Regions from separate parts of the Peribacillus sp. TH27 genome, predicted to be linked through region 1. Evidence: riboswitches for the same ligand, from Rfam matches in the RefSeq annotation. Region 1 holds a riboswitch; the other holds the start of a gene.

Region 1 (7,620 bases):
TAATCATATATAGCTTAGTGTATCAGAATATCTTGGAAAGCTCAGTAATATGGTACCAATTCATATATTTTTCCTTCTATATTATGTTTTTCTCCTTGTTTCCAATGTATTTCTCGGACGGGTCGCCTAGTGATGGGAAGGCTGCAGAATTGGCCTTGAGGAACAAGTTGGAAGATAGGGTGACTGATGATATATTGGTGAAGAAAATGGATGATGATGATAGTTGCAAGTAAAAAGGGACGTTCTTGATGCTCGTTCTTTTTTTGTGCTTGGATGAAATAGAATAGGGTAAAGACGTAGGAGAACCTCATAAACTTTTTCGCGCTTTCGCGGTAAAGTGCTAAAAAAATCCTTTGACTATTATCAGAATATTCCTTATAATATTCTACATTATAGAGACGGGATAGGAGATTAGTAGGATGAAAGATTTTTTCAGTAAATTACTAACTGGAATGAGTATAGGGATTGTTGTTTCCTTAATTCCAAATGCTTTGTTAGGGGAAGTACTTAAGTTATTGATTCCTCATTTTCCAGTATTACAACATATATTCGATATTACAGTTTTTGTGATGAGTTTGTTACCTGTTATGATTGGTGTGATGGTAGGGATTACATTTAAGCTAACATCTATACAAACAGCAAGTGTTGGGATCGCGGCAATGGTCGGTAGTGGTGCTATTCAAAAAACGGCTGATGGTTTATTTGCCCTAAATGGTATTGGAATCGTTATTAATACAGGAATTACAGCCGCACTGACTGTGTTATTTGTTCAATTAATTGGTGACCGATTAAAAGCATATTCCATTTTATTGATGCCGACTTTAAGCATATTAGTGCCAGGGATGATTGGGTATTTAATTCTACCATTTGTGAAATCTTCCACTGGTTTACTGGGAGTCGCTATTTCAAATGTGACATCATTACAACCAATTATAATGGGAGCTATTATTTCTGTTGTGTTCTGTCTCATAATTTTGTCGCCTATTTCAACAGTAGGGGTAGCCACTGTGATCATGCTTTCAGGTATCGGCTCTGGTGCGGCTAATCTAGGCATTGTTGCAGCAGGCGTTGGTCTGGCCATTGCAAGTTATAAAGCAAACTCCCTTGGAACGGCATTAGCACATGTATTAGGCTCACCAAAAATTCAAATGAGAAACTTCTTCATGAAACCGAAGATCGCTTTTCCGATGTTGATCACAGCTGCGATTCTTGGTGCTTTGGCCGGTCTGTTAAATATTCAAGGCACACCCTATAGTGCTGGGTTCGGTTTATCAGGTCTAGTTGGTCCATTAAATTATATGAAACTGGCTGAAGGTGGATGGGTCGTTGAGAATGTAGCAATCATGCTAAGCACTTTCTTCATTCTTCCGATTGCATTGAACCTAGGTCTTATCTATATATTCTCAAAAAAATTAAAACTGATTAAAGCAGAGGATTATAAATTGCATTTTGATTAATAACTCAAACTTCCTCATGAAATAGAGGATGCTGATATATAGACAATATAGAAAGAGCAACGCTTTATTTGAATGCGTTGCTCTTTCTATAATATTTCTTTATCCCCAAACTTCTTTCGCTACATCAACAATAAATTTCAACTTTTCCCATTGTTGTTCTTCCGTTAGCTTATTGCCATGATGGGTGGAAGCGAATCCGCATTGTGGACTTAAGCATAATTGTTCGAGTGGCACGAATTGTGAAGCTTCTTTAATACGAGCTATAACTGCTTCTTTGTCTTCGATTTCTCCATTTTTTGAAGTGACGACTCCTAGAACAACTCGTGCTCCGCCATTTGGAATGTATTCTAACGGTTTGAAATCTCCTGAACGGTTATCGTCATATTCCAGGAAGAATCCATTTACTTTTTCTTTTGCCAATAATGTTGGTGCGATACGTGCATAGCTTCCTTCAAACGCCCACGTTGATTGATAGTTCCCGCGACATAAGTGTGTCGTGACGACCAAATCCTCTGGTTTTCCCTCCAAAGCTCCATTAATTACGCGCAATGCTAAATCAATTAATTGTTCTCTAGAGTATTTTCCATCTTTGAACTGAAATTCTGGAGAGGAAAGTCTAGCAATATAAACATCATCCAATTGTAAGTAACGTACACCAGCTTCATAAAAGGCCTTTAAAGCATATTGATACGCTTTAATGATGTCATTTGCATAGTCTTCGATATCAGGGTAGATGTCTTCATTATAAACACCCACAGCAAATAATTGATTGGGACTAGGAATGGTTTGTTTCGTAACAGCACGTCCGGCAACGATTTTGTTCAATTCAATAAAGTCATGAATGAAGGGATGTTCAGGATTGAATGAAACCTTCCCAGTATTGCGAATATTGTATCTCTCTGTTTCCACGCCATCGAATGTGAGACCTTTTTCAGTTACATACCCATCGATTCCATTTAAATGCTCTAGGAAGTCAAAGTGCCACCATGTGCGTCTAAACTCACCGTCCGTTACTACCTCTAATCCAACTTCAATTTGCTTATCAACAATCCGCTTGATTTCTTCCGTTTCAACTTCGTGAAGTTGCTCTGCAGTAATTGTGCCGTCTTTAAATTGCTTTCTAGCATCATGTAAATTATCCGGTCTTAATAAACTCCCGACGTGATCTGCTCTAAATGGTGCCTTTGTTATAGTGATTGACATGTTTCATTCCTTCTTTCTTTTTATAAAATAAAAAACCTCTTCTTTTAAAAAAAGAAGAGGTGTTGGCTACTAAGCAATTTACTCTTCTTATCTTCAAGTTTTTACACTTCTGGAATTAGCACAGTACATTAAAGTCTGTTGCTGAGGTATCAAAGGGCCAGTCCCTCCACCTCTCTTGATAAGAGTTGTCTATTAAATTAAGTATGACTATACAGATAGTTTTAATAAAGGTCAAGGGTGAAAGGTGTAAAATTTAGAATATGCCGATTATTCACCAGGACCTTGCATGTTATGAAGGGTTAACTACATTCGTGAAGACAGCATATGCTATAACTGACGTTCCATATGGAATGAAGTTACCTGTAAGTTAAGTTGGAGGGGGAAAACCACGATGAATACGTTCAATCCATCTAATATTTCCGGGAATGGTTTACCGATAACGTTAACTGCGTCTATGCTAGAGCGAATTATAAAGATGAAATCAGGTGAGCAGGATGTTAAAGTCGAGATTACGCCAGTACATATAGTGCTTTTCGGAACGACGGAAGTGAAAAAAATGATGTTTAAGAAAAACGTGCCTTTCCGTATTACATTAAAACCGATTCACGTGGAAAAAAGAACGATTTCATTTGAATTAGTAGAAATGAAGCCTATTGATAGGAATTTTATTAACCAAAAGATATTTAACAGACCGCCATTTTTTGAATTTGAAAATAGAATGATCAAAATGAATTTTAATGCTTGGAACATCGTGAAAAGAATACCCGTGGGCACTATTAAATCGTATGAGTTGGTGGAAGGTGCATTAAAAATTAAACTTTCATTATGATGAATTGAAGAAAGGGTAAGCAATTAAGGAAATGATAGCATTCTTACCTGTACTATTTTAAAGGGGATACCAGGTATGTTAGTGTAAGGATATGGTAAAGGACGATTCTTCAATAAGAAATATTGTGTTTGATAAATCAAGTTCTTTAAAATATACTAAATAACTAAAAGTTTTGAGTTTTTCCGGTAGATAAGGGGGAAAATGAATGGACCAGAAAATTTTGCCTGCTTCGGCAAGCATGAAGGATTTCGAAAGATTTCTAGAAAGTTCCTATGAAATAGGTGTGTTTCTTGATTTGCATATATCACAATTGAAAAATGTAAGCTTAATGGCAAAGCAGCATAATAAGAAAATGATTTATCATGTCGATTTAATTCATGGTATTAAAAGTGATGAATACGCTACAGAATTTATTTGTCAGGAGTATTGCCCATATGGCCTGATTTCAACAAAATCCAGCGTGATTTTGAAAGCGAAGCAAAAGGGTGTTATTGCCATTCAACGAATCTTTTTAATTGACTCACATGCGTTAGAGAAAAGTTATAAGCTGGTACAGAAAACAAAGCCTGATTATATCGAAGTTTTGCCTGGCGCAATGCCTTGGATGATTAAAGAGGTAAAGGAACGCTTACAAACTCCTATCTTTGCTGGAGGGCTCATACGTTCTTCAGATGAAGTCCTGAATGCCCTTGAGGCAGGAGCTTCGTCAATCACGACTTCAAAAACTGAATTATGGGAGATGTTTTAATTCAGATAGGAGTTGAAGTGTGATAGAGGAAAAAAAATACAGAAAAAATCATTTGTTTTTATATAAATTAATTGACAGCGTTTTCACTACCTAGTATATTTACATTACAAGTTAATACATGTGACGGAGATTAGGAGATTCACACCAGACATACTCATTTTTTGAGGAAAGTTCTGCTGTGAATCTCCTTTTATTTGTTGGTAAGGCATCATTCTATAAGAGGAGGGGTTATGTATGACTCCATTTTGGGGAGAAGTAGTAGGCACGATGATTTTAATTTTATTTGGTGCAGGTATTGGGGCAGGATCTTCCTTAAAGGGATCTTATGCCAAAGATGCAGGCTGGATTGTCATCACGATTGCATGGGGACTGGCTGTTACAATGGGTGTCTTTGCAGTGGGTTCCATAAGCGGAGCACATTTAAACCCGGCTGTTACAGTAGCATTAGCTATCAATGGAGATTTTCCTTGGGCTGATGTGCCAGGGTACATCGTGGCACAAATGATAGGGGCAATTATAGGTGCGACACTTGTATTCCTGCATTATTTGCCTCACTGGAAAGCTACGGAGGATCCAGGTACAAAGCTTGGAGTGTTTGCAACCTCACCAGCTATCCCACATACTTTTTCAAATCTATTAAGTGAAATGATTGGTACATTCATCCTTGTTCTTGGCTTATTATTTATTGGTGCCGGCAAGTTTACAGAAGGTCTGAACCCATTTGCTGTCGGTTTATTGATTGTTGTTATCGGGATGTCGCTCGGAGGAACAACAGGCTATGCCATAAACCCTGCACGTGATCTTGGACCTCGTATTGCTCACTTCCTGCTGCCAATACCAGGTAAGGGAAATTCGAATTGGGGCTATGCTTGGATTCCGGTTGTTGGCCCGATTGTCGGTGGAGCACTTGGAGCTGTCTTCTATAAAGCAGTCTTTTTAGGTGAATTGACGACAGTCTTTTGGACTGTTTTAGGAGCAAGCCTAATAATATTGGTATTAGCATATACTTTTGGAAAAAAGCAGTCGCGTGAGTTAGAAACTAGCAACATTGCTAGTTAAATTAAAAAGGGGGGAAACACATTATGGAAAAATATATCTTATCATTGGATCAAGGAACAACTAGTTCACGGGCGATTTTGTTTAACGAAAAGGGCGAGATCGTCCACTCGGCCCAAAAGGAATTCACACAGCATTTCCCTAAGCCAGGCTGGGTAGAGCATAACGCCAATGAGATTTGGGGATCAATTTTAGCAGTGATTGCTGGTGTACTATCGGAATCTAGTGTAAAGCCTGAGCAAATTGCTGGTATTGGAATCACTAATCAGCGTGAAACGACAGTCGTTTGGGATAAAGAAACAGGAACCCCTGTGTATAATGCGATAGTATGGCAGTCCAGACAAACTAGCGAAATTTGTGATGAATTGAAAGGAAGAGGTCTTAATGATCTGTTCCGAGAAAAAACAGGATTGTTAATAGACGCCTATTTTTCCGGTACAAAAGTGAAGTGGATCCTCGATAATGTGGAAGGAGCTCGCCAAAAAGCAGATGAAGGCAAGTTGTTATTCGGAACCATTGATACCTGGCTGATTTGGAAGCTATCAGGAGGCAAGGCCCATGTAACAGACTATTCTAATGCTTCTCGGACATTAATGTATAATATTCATGAGCTGAAATGGGACGAGGAGCTTCTGGAGATATTGACTGTTCCAAAATCAATGCTACCAGAGGTTAGACCTTCTTCCGAAGTGTATGCCCAAACGATCGAATATCACTTCTTCGGCCAGTCGATTCCAATTGCAGGAGCAGCAGGTGACCAACAGGCAGCATTATTTGGCCAAGCTTGTTTTAATGAAGGAATGGCTAAAAATACGTATGGAACAGGTTGTTTCATGCTTATGAATACGGGTGAAAAGGCTGTCAGTTCCGAGCACGGGTTATTGACAACTCTTGCTTGGGGATTGAATGGCAAGGTTGAATATGCATTAGAAGGCAGCATATTTGTAGCAGGATCAGCGATTCAATGGCTGCGTGATGGCTTACGGATGCTAAAAAATGCCGAGGACAGTGAAGCCTATGCAAAACGTGTAGAAAGTACTGATGGAGTTTATGTTGTTCCTGCATTTGTGGGGCTTGGGACTCCGTATTGGGACAGCGATGTCCGAGGTGCGGTTTTTGGCTTAACTCGTGGAACATCTAAAGAGCATTTTGTCCGTGCTACCCTTGAATCGCTTGCATATCAAACGAAGGATGTACTCGATGCAATGGAGGCAGATTCAGGTATTGAGCTGAAGACATTGAGAGTGGATGGCGGTGCAGTTAAGAACGACTTCTTAATGCAATTCCAAAGCGATCTACTACGTGTCCCTGTTGAAAGGCCGACTATAAACGAAACGACAGCACTTGGTGCAGCGTATTTGGCTGGACTAGCTGTTGGCTATTGGAAGGACCAAGAGGAAATCGCTCAGCAGTGGGCAATAGACAAAACCTTTAAACCATCCATGGATGAGCAAGAAAGTGAAAAATTATATGACGGATGGAAAAAAGCTGTTCAAGCAGCAATGGCTTTTAAATAAAGGTTCTGATAAACACTAAATTTAACAAATAAAGAAGGCCACTTATATAGTGGTCTTTTTGTTGTTAAATTTACAATAAAGTAATAAAATGCTTTAAATATGTGGGCAGATTACCATAATAAAGTCTTTAAATAAGACGAAATAATTTACAAACTAGCCTTCTATAAATTATCTAGTAAATCTATATAATACTTTCTTAAAAGTTCTCTTAATATATTAGGTTCTACTATTTTTATGGACTTACCAAAGCTAGCAATATAGTTAACTATAAACTCAAGCTCATTTGGCTCATACGAACCAACAATATAGGTACTTTCACTCTCGGTGATTAACTTCATAGATGGGAAATGTTGCTGTTGAAAATGCTCAACCCCTTCTTGATTTATTAGACACTTGAATTGAATTGCCTTTTCAGATGGTTTCCAGAGTGAATGTGCATTGTGAACATTAATCTCCTTTAAGTCAATTAATGGTTCGATGTTCGTTATTTCCACTGTTGTAATACGATCACACCGGAATACTCGATAAGCTTTTTTAGTTACATCATAAGCCTGGCAGTACCAATAGCCTTTCATTGCATAAATAGCGATTGGCTGAATGCTACGAGTGCTTTTTTGATGCATTGTTTGATAACTGATTTTTAATACTTCATTTTTAATGGCTGCAAGTAATAAAGTTTCTAAATGTGCGCTTTCTTTGATTTGCTCCGTGTGTCGAAAGGTTACCCGATCTTGAATTCTCTCTATATGCTGACGTTGTTTTTCTGCTAACGCGTTTATAAATTTCTCATGAATAGAATGAAGCGATACT
Region 2 (7,620 bases), 1.1 Mb from region 1:
TCGTAATTCCTGGTTGTACAGCCTGAAACAATTAATGCCATCATTAAAATAAATATGAGTAATCTCTTCAAAAAGTCACTCCTCACTTTTACTGAATACACATACACTTCCATATTATTCTATAAATCTATCTTACCCGATTTTACAAGAAATATCTGACATCTTTATCTCTATCGATTTATTATGGAGAATGTTCACTTTTACGATTATATTTTTACAAATAGTGGTACATCATAGATAAACGCTTGAAAGGGTGATGAAAAAATGATGCAGGAAAAACAGACCTATCATGTGGATTTGGTCAGCGGCGATGTACTAGGAAAAAAACTTGAGGAAAATCCAAGCTTTACTATACACGCTACAGATGAAGAACTAGCAGAATTAAAGCAATGCCTAGAGGAACATCGAACAGATGACTTGGAGTCATACGCTCGTTCTCATGTACCTTATCTTCTCTATCATCATGACCGGGCAAATGATAAATACGATGAAGCTATGAAAAAGCTGTACGCCATCATATATAAATTAGGCGATGAAACAGCCCGAAAGCATATTGAAGAAATCGGCATATTGGCAGATAACAAATTCAAAGGCAACGAGGAAATCCAAAACTTTAAATAGGAGAATAATTAAACAGAACCTGAAATATCAAGTTTCTATTTTTTAAAAGAACGAGGATGAAAAAAGCATCTTCGAAAGAAAGTGATTTAACACATGGGGTACATCACGATCAGAGTGTTTGGAGTTTTACAGGAAGAAAATTATGATGGTATTAGTTTTGGAAATGCATAATCCAAAATAAAAATATACCAGAACTGTTGCATTCAATAGGTAACGATTCTGGTATATTTAACGTTTTGCGGATTACTTTACGATGAAAAATAAGGTGTCATTCACACATAAGTCTAGTGTTTTTGCTTATAATAGGTAACCGCTAGCGCTAGGGCAAGTACGGTTCCTTTAACGATGTCCATCGCGTAGTATGGGACAGACATCATAATCAGTCCGTTTTGAAGGATTCCAATCAGGACTGCACCGATGAAGGTTCCGAAGGCATTCGGTTTCCCTGCTCCTAGAACGGATGAACCAATAAATGCTGCTGCAACAGCATCCATTAAGTAAGGAGACCCGGAATTGATTTCGGATGTCATGACACGGGAAGCAAGGACAATTCCCCCGATTGCGGCAAAGAGAGCCGAAAGGAGATAGGCCAGTACTTTGTATTTATTTACCGAAATTCCAGAAAGTCTGGCAGCTTCCTTATTTCCCCCAATAATGTACATATAACGACCGTGCTTGGTATAAGTCAAAAAGATATGGGTAGCTATCACAATGACTGCCATGATCAGAATAATCCAAGGGACCTGTCCAATCTTAGCGAAAAATGGGCTGATCAGTCCTTCAGCGAACGTTCCATCAGGCATGACCATATTTTGTGAAACCGTTGCTCCTTTTGTATAGGTAAGAGCAATCCCTTGGATGATGAACATGGTCGCTAATGTCATAAGCATGTCAGGAATTCTCAATTTTACAATCATGAATGAATTTAATGCTCCTACTACAAGCGACGCACCGATTGCAGCTAATATGGCAATCAGGGTATCCTGCGAAAACCAAACAAACATCGAAATGACGATCGCATTAGCCAATGATGCTACAGAACCAACGGATAGGTCAAAACCATCCACAGTTAAGGATATCGTAATTCCAATCGCAATAATGGTCACGATTGAAATAGAACGCAGAATGTTAATTAGATTATTAGCTTGAATGAAAGATGGATTTGAAACGGCAAATATCCCAACCAAAATGATAATCGTCAAGATTGTGCCGTATTTATAGAAAAAGTCGAATAAGTCTACTTTTTTCTTCGCTTTTGTTGTCTGTGTGAGAACAGGAATCGGTGTACTCATCCTATTTGCCTCCTGTTGAGTAGAATAGTAGTTCTTCTTCATTGGTTTTGCTTGTCTCTAATTCGATGACTGTCTTTCCACCATATAACACATAAGTTCGATTAGTAATACCGATGATTTCAGACAACTCAGATGATGCATATATAATTGCCTTCCCATTTCTGGCAAGTTGGGCAATCAATTCGAATATGTCCTTCTTGGCCCCTACATCGACGCCTTTTGTAGGTTCATCAAATATGTATACATCTGCATCAGCAATCAGCCACTTTCCGATAGCGACCTTTTGTTGATTACCACCTGACAAGTTTTCAACCTTAGCTTCCTCTGAAGGGGTTTTAATACCAAGACTCGTAATAATTTCCTTCGCTTTTTTCTTTTCCGCCTTACGATCTACAAAGCTGAATATCTTGCTGAATTTTCCGACACTTGCTGCAGTCAAGTTCGTTGCAACTGATTCCTGAACAAGAATGCCTTCTTTCCTGCGTTCTTCCGGTACAAGTGCTAGACCACTTTTTACTGCATGATACGGTGTTTTCAATGAAAGCTTTCTACCATTCATCACGACTTCCCCTGTTGTGATAGCAGTATGACCGAATAGGGTTTTACACAGCTCTGTTTTCCCTGCTCCAACCAATCCTGCCAAACCAACAATCTCTCCTGCTTTTAGATGAAGGCTAACATTTTTAACTTTTTCGGCATCTGACAGTCCCTTCACTTCCAGAACAACTTCACCAATCGCAGCATTTACAACAGGGAACTGTTCATCCATTGTTTTCCCAAGCATTCCCTCGACCACTTCGTTTTGGGTAATATCCGCTACTTCTCGACATGCAACACTTTTCCCATTCCTCATAATCGTAATTTCTTCACAAATTTCAAAAATCTCTGGAAGACGATGGGAAATAAAAATGATGCCAACGCCTCTTTGCTTTAATTCATTTACAATTCGAAATAGTTCTGACGTCTCCGTATAACTTAACGGAGCAGTTGGTTCGTCGAGGATCAGGAATTTGCATTCCGTCGAGACTGCTCTTGCAATCAGAACCATCTGTTTTTCAGCCAAGGTAAGATCTCTCACCAGCTTTTTCGAAGAGACACCAATTTTCATCTCTGCCAGGATATAAGTGGCTTTTCTATGCAACTCTTTCCAATGGACCATCTGTTTTTTGCCCATGTTTTGCACCGTATCATTCAACATTACATTTTCCCCAACAGTTAAATAAGGAATGAGTGCCGTATCTACTTCCTGATAAACAATTTGAATACCTTGTTCCTGTGCAGCCTTCGGTGAACGGATATCCTGCTTCTTTCCATCCAGAAAAATTTCACCTGTATAATGGGCATGAGCGCCCGATAAGACCTTCATTAGCGTAGATTTCCCTGCTCCGTTTGCGCCGACCACTGCATGGGCTGTCCCTGATTGTACTGAAAAATCAACTTCACTAAGCGCCTTTACTCCCGGAAATCCAATCGATATCTTTTTCATTTCTAGTTGTGTGCTCATGCCCATTCCCCCTATTAAACAGACACTCTCTTCACTAGAAAGAGAGTGTCTAATGACTCTGTTTTTTACTTTTTATAATGATCTTTCAATACTTTCATCCATTCTTCTTCAAATTCCGTTGATACTCCCCATCCTTCGACAATACCGGACAAGTTGGCCATGTTGACCGCTTCTTTTGAAGCTTGAATCTGCTCTTGTGAAATAAGTGAAGCTTCTAAGTCATATGTTTGCGGTGTTTCTTCACCCGCTAATTTTTTTGCCAAAATCCTCATATTCACTGCACCAATCAATTTCGGATCGACAGCTGCCGTGTAAGACCAAGAGCTGCCTTTCGCTTGAATCTCTTGAAGATCAGCATTAGATACGTCGATTCCGTATATCTTCACTTCATCGCGGCCAGCTTCTTTAATCGCACGAGCCGCTCCAATTGCGAATGCATCCCATGTTGCGAAAATCGCATCTAGTTTGCCTTTGGGATATTTATTCAACATTGCGGCTACCGCATTTTGTGTCTGAACCGAAGTATCTGCAGATGCTACTCCGAATCTTTCGACTTCTTTAATCCCAGGATTTTCTTTTAATTTTTCCTGATACACCGCATTTCTTCTCACCATTGGTGGGAAACCATCTACCCAAAGGTATGCGATCGCTGCTTCACCTTTTTGTTCTTCTATCAATTTATCAAAAGCCAGAGTTGCCAATGCTTCATCATCCTGTGAAGTTAAGGTCACACCGTCAATTTTAGATAAGTCGCTAATAGAGTCGAATGTAACAACGCTCTTTCCTGCATCAACCAACTTTTGAACGTCATTCACTGTTGCTGCATCATCACCATGGGAGATAATATAGCCGTCATAATCTTCTTGTAAAGCCTGGGCGATTGCATCATGGAATTTAGCCGTATCGCCATTTGCTGTATACGTATCCACTTGAAAACCTAATGCTTCTCCTTCTTCCTTCGCTCCAGCTAAATATTGAGCCGTATGATCATCTCCGCCAATCTTACGAATGACTTTGATTTTGGCACCTTCCCCTTTTGCAAATCGTTCTGGAACATTTTTAAAAGATACTTTTTCATCCTTCTTTGATTCTGTTGAACTTTGTCCTGAAGAGCAGCCCGTTAAAAGCAAAGCCGAAGCTATGACCGAAACGAAAACCCTTTTAAAAATTGACTTCCTCATTTTAGTTCCCCCTTCTTTTCACTCATTAATCTTATCAATTAGGTTGGTGTAAATCCCAAAATAAAAACCTCTCTAGAATAGAGAGGTTTAATCAGCTGATTTGCAGACTTGTCCCTCTCTTATCTGTCAAAACATTTCTGTTTTGCAGGATTTAGCACCAATTCCTAATGGAACGGTTGCTGGGCATCTTAGGGCCAGTCCCTCCGCCACTCTTGATAAGAGAATATAATGTGTTACGTTTTTCGTAATTACCACTTTATAGGGATATAGTCGTAAAGTCAATAGATTTTTGAATATTTAAAATGTTTCTTATTACACTTATTTTCTTTGTAGCTTAGCCAGACGCTTTTTCTCGATCTTTTCAAGTCTTTCTAACTGACGTAGTTTCACTTCAAATAGAGTAATCGGGTCACGGTATACTTCCGGATTTTCTCTCATATGCTCCAGTGCTGCCTGATGATCTTTGATTTCAGTCTGTGTTTGTTCTATCGTTTTTTGAAGTAAGGCAAATGAACTGCGATAGAAAAGTGAGATATCTCTATCCAAAGATTTTTCAAACAATCCGAATTGTGTAAGGAAACGGTCACTGATCATCTCTGCAACATCCTGGTAGTCTTCACTTTCTAGGTACTTCTTATACCGGTTGTACATATTAGCTTTATTTTGCGGAATCGCTCCAAACAACTTCCCTGCCCCTTTAAGCAGCAATTGCGATGGGGTCCGGCGTAGTAAAATATTAACGTCTTCAATGCGGATACTGCTTGTCATCCGATCCGCATCACGGCGCCAATCATCCAAAACTCTAAAGTCTCCCGCAAGTGTAATTCGCTCTTCTTTGTACAATTCATTGAACCCTGTGCTCATCTCATCCATAAACTGTTGAATTTGTGTAAATTCCAACTGAGATGTAGCAATCCAGTCTTGAAGAGAACGGTAATATTGCGGCATAATCTTGTCTGAAATATATGCCTGAATCTGCTCATTCATTTCATCGTTCAACTGTATATGAACTTGGCTGAAATCGCTACTTTCCGTTAATGATTTAGAACATTCTCTTAGTAATTCAGGGATTCTTGAAGAAAGCTGTTTTTTCACTTCTTCTTTAATTGAACGATACGACCTTATGATATTTTCACTTTTTTCTTTTTCCAAATCTGCCAGTTGATTGACGGCTCCATTCAATTTGACTTCCATCTGCTCATTCCAAGAAATTGAGTGCTCGCATTTCCGCTCATTAGCTGCCCGTTTTTCTAGCAGGTAAGATAACGTTTTGCGAATGAATGCAAGAATCTTCTCAGATCTTCTTTCCTTCCAATTATCAGCTTGATAATTCGAATCAAGGAAGGATGAAAGGTCCTGTAACTGCTGTTTGCTGTCATAAAGTTTGGAGAACGCAAATACTTTTGCGTTCGGGAAATACGCATTCACTTTATCCCATGTTTCATCTTCCATCCGGACTGCCACTTGGTCACTGTAAATCGTATCCATCTTATTTAGTAAGAAATGAATCGGAAGTTTCGGTGCCATCATTTGAATTTCCAATAACAAATCTCGTTCACTACCGGTGAAAGGCGCTCGTGCATCGAGAACAAACATCAATCCATCGCTGCCCTGTAAATACCCTTGGAAATCAGAGTCTACACTTTTTTCCCCATTGAACCCTGGTGTATCAAGTAAACGCAGGCGATTATTTTTTAGGTAGTCACTAATAAGGGTCACGTCGACAATGGTTCCGCGCTGACGGCGTGTTTCATCCAATTCAGTTAACTCACCAACGACTTTGTGATCTGTATCTGTAATTTCATAGATTTCCAGATTATCTCCATCTTTGACACTGACAAGGGACGAATGGTCCTCGGCAGCAATACTCTCTCCAGCAAGCGACTGAATAAAGGATGTTTTGCCATTGCCTGTGCTTCCGACAAGAAGAAGATTGAAATTTTCGGTATCCTTAAGTCCGTCTACCATCCATTTCAGTTTATTGCCAACTGTTAAGTTATTCTCTTCAGCCCACTGAATAATGGAATTGAACAGTTTTTCGCCCGCTTCCAATCCGCCTCCCAATTTAGGCGATTTTGCTAACAGACTTTCTGCATCCTGAACAACCAGTGCATTAATTGTATCAGGGAAAATTTCATTCCATGACAGAACGGAAGCCGCTGCAAATAACGAAAGCTCTCCATCCGCGATTTTCAACCAATTTTCCAACAATCTCGGCACAACAGGACTCAAATCTTTGATTAAGTGTGTTCCTTCAAGCAAACCGGCATAAGCATCCCGATAATAGACAGAAAGCTCATCCCATACATCACCTGGATGTAATTCGATGCCATCTATCAAATTATTAATGACTCTAAGCCATTCAAAGTAGGAATCTGTATATTTATAATTTTTCCAAAGTGCAACCGTCATTTTTTCAAAGCGATCCTGATCAAGGTTGTATAACGCCTCGAGAACATTTGAGAAATAATCCGGAGCCATCGATTGAGCAACACCTTGCTGGATATACGTTTTCAGCACATCAAACCAAATCATTGATTCCGTACGGATACTTTCATTCGCGGCTAAAACTACAGCACTGTTCCAATCCTTTTGTTCTTCAAAAAAGGAGCGTGCAATTGCGGTGACATTCGGGTAATCAGGTTGAAAGTCGACTGCTTCCTTAACAACTTTTGATGCCAAATCATTTCTTGATTCTACTATGTAAAGAGAGAACAGCTGTAGAAGGACTTCCGTTTTCAATACCGCTTCATCCGTACTGACGGATTTATATATATCCTCAGCGGTCGAATACATCTCTAGTTCAAAATAAGCATCAGCAATATTCTTTTTCGCCCATGAACCAAGTTCACCTTCTATGTTTTCCCACTTAAAAATGGCTGCTTCATAGTCATGATGCTGGAAGTATACTTCTCCTTGAGCAAACCGAACTGCAGTCAAATCCGCTCTTTCCTTTTTTTGTTCCACGAGAAACATTTCACCTAATGTTTGAATTGGATGCTTGCGTGTATCCTCAATCATT

What was found. Region 1 has a riboswitch for S-adenosylmethionine ahead of JFU24_RS19440 (5-methyltetrahydropteroyltriglutamate--homocysteine S-methyltransferase). Riboswitches for the same ligand answer to the same signal wherever they lie in the genome.
Region 2: it holds a riboswitch for S-adenosylmethionine, as region 1 does, so the genes downstream of both, JFU24_RS13995 (sugar ABC transporter substrate-binding protein) here and JFU24_RS19440 (5-methyltetrahydropteroyltriglutamate--homocysteine S-methyltransferase) in region 1, are expected to answer to the same signal.

What each region holds. Positions count from the first base shown of each region.
Region 1 is NZ_JAEKEV010000002.1:3,755,036-3,762,655, forward strand. Features, by position in the region: gene JFU24_RS19435 (PTS transporter subunit IIC) at 420-1,457, shown strand; gene JFU24_RS19440 (5-methyltetrahydropteroyltriglutamate--homocysteine S-methyltransferase) at 1,557-2,660, opposite strand; SAM riboswitch class I at 2,745-2,845, opposite strand; gene JFU24_RS19445 (hypothetical protein) at 3,052-3,489, shown strand; gene JFU24_RS19450 (glycerol-3-phosphate responsive antiterminator) at 3,695-4,237, shown strand; gene JFU24_RS19455 (MIP/aquaporin family protein) at 4,472-5,296, shown strand; gene glpK (glycerol kinase GlpK) at 5,320-6,810, shown strand; gene JFU24_RS19465 (helix-turn-helix transcriptional regulator) at 6,972-7,620, opposite strand, start outside.
Region 2 is NZ_JAEKEV010000002.1:2,613,586-2,621,205, forward strand. Features, by position in the region: gene JFU24_RS13975 (hypothetical protein) at 1-71, opposite strand, end outside; gene JFU24_RS13980 (hydrolase) at 265-621, shown strand; gene JFU24_RS13985 (ABC transporter permease) at 906-1,913, opposite strand; gene JFU24_RS13990 (sugar ABC transporter ATP-binding protein) at 1,915-3,417, opposite strand; gene JFU24_RS13995 (sugar ABC transporter substrate-binding protein) at 3,483-4,598, opposite strand; SAM riboswitch class I at 4,715-4,820, opposite strand; gene JFU24_RS14000 (GTPase domain-containing protein) at 4,917-7,620, opposite strand, start outside.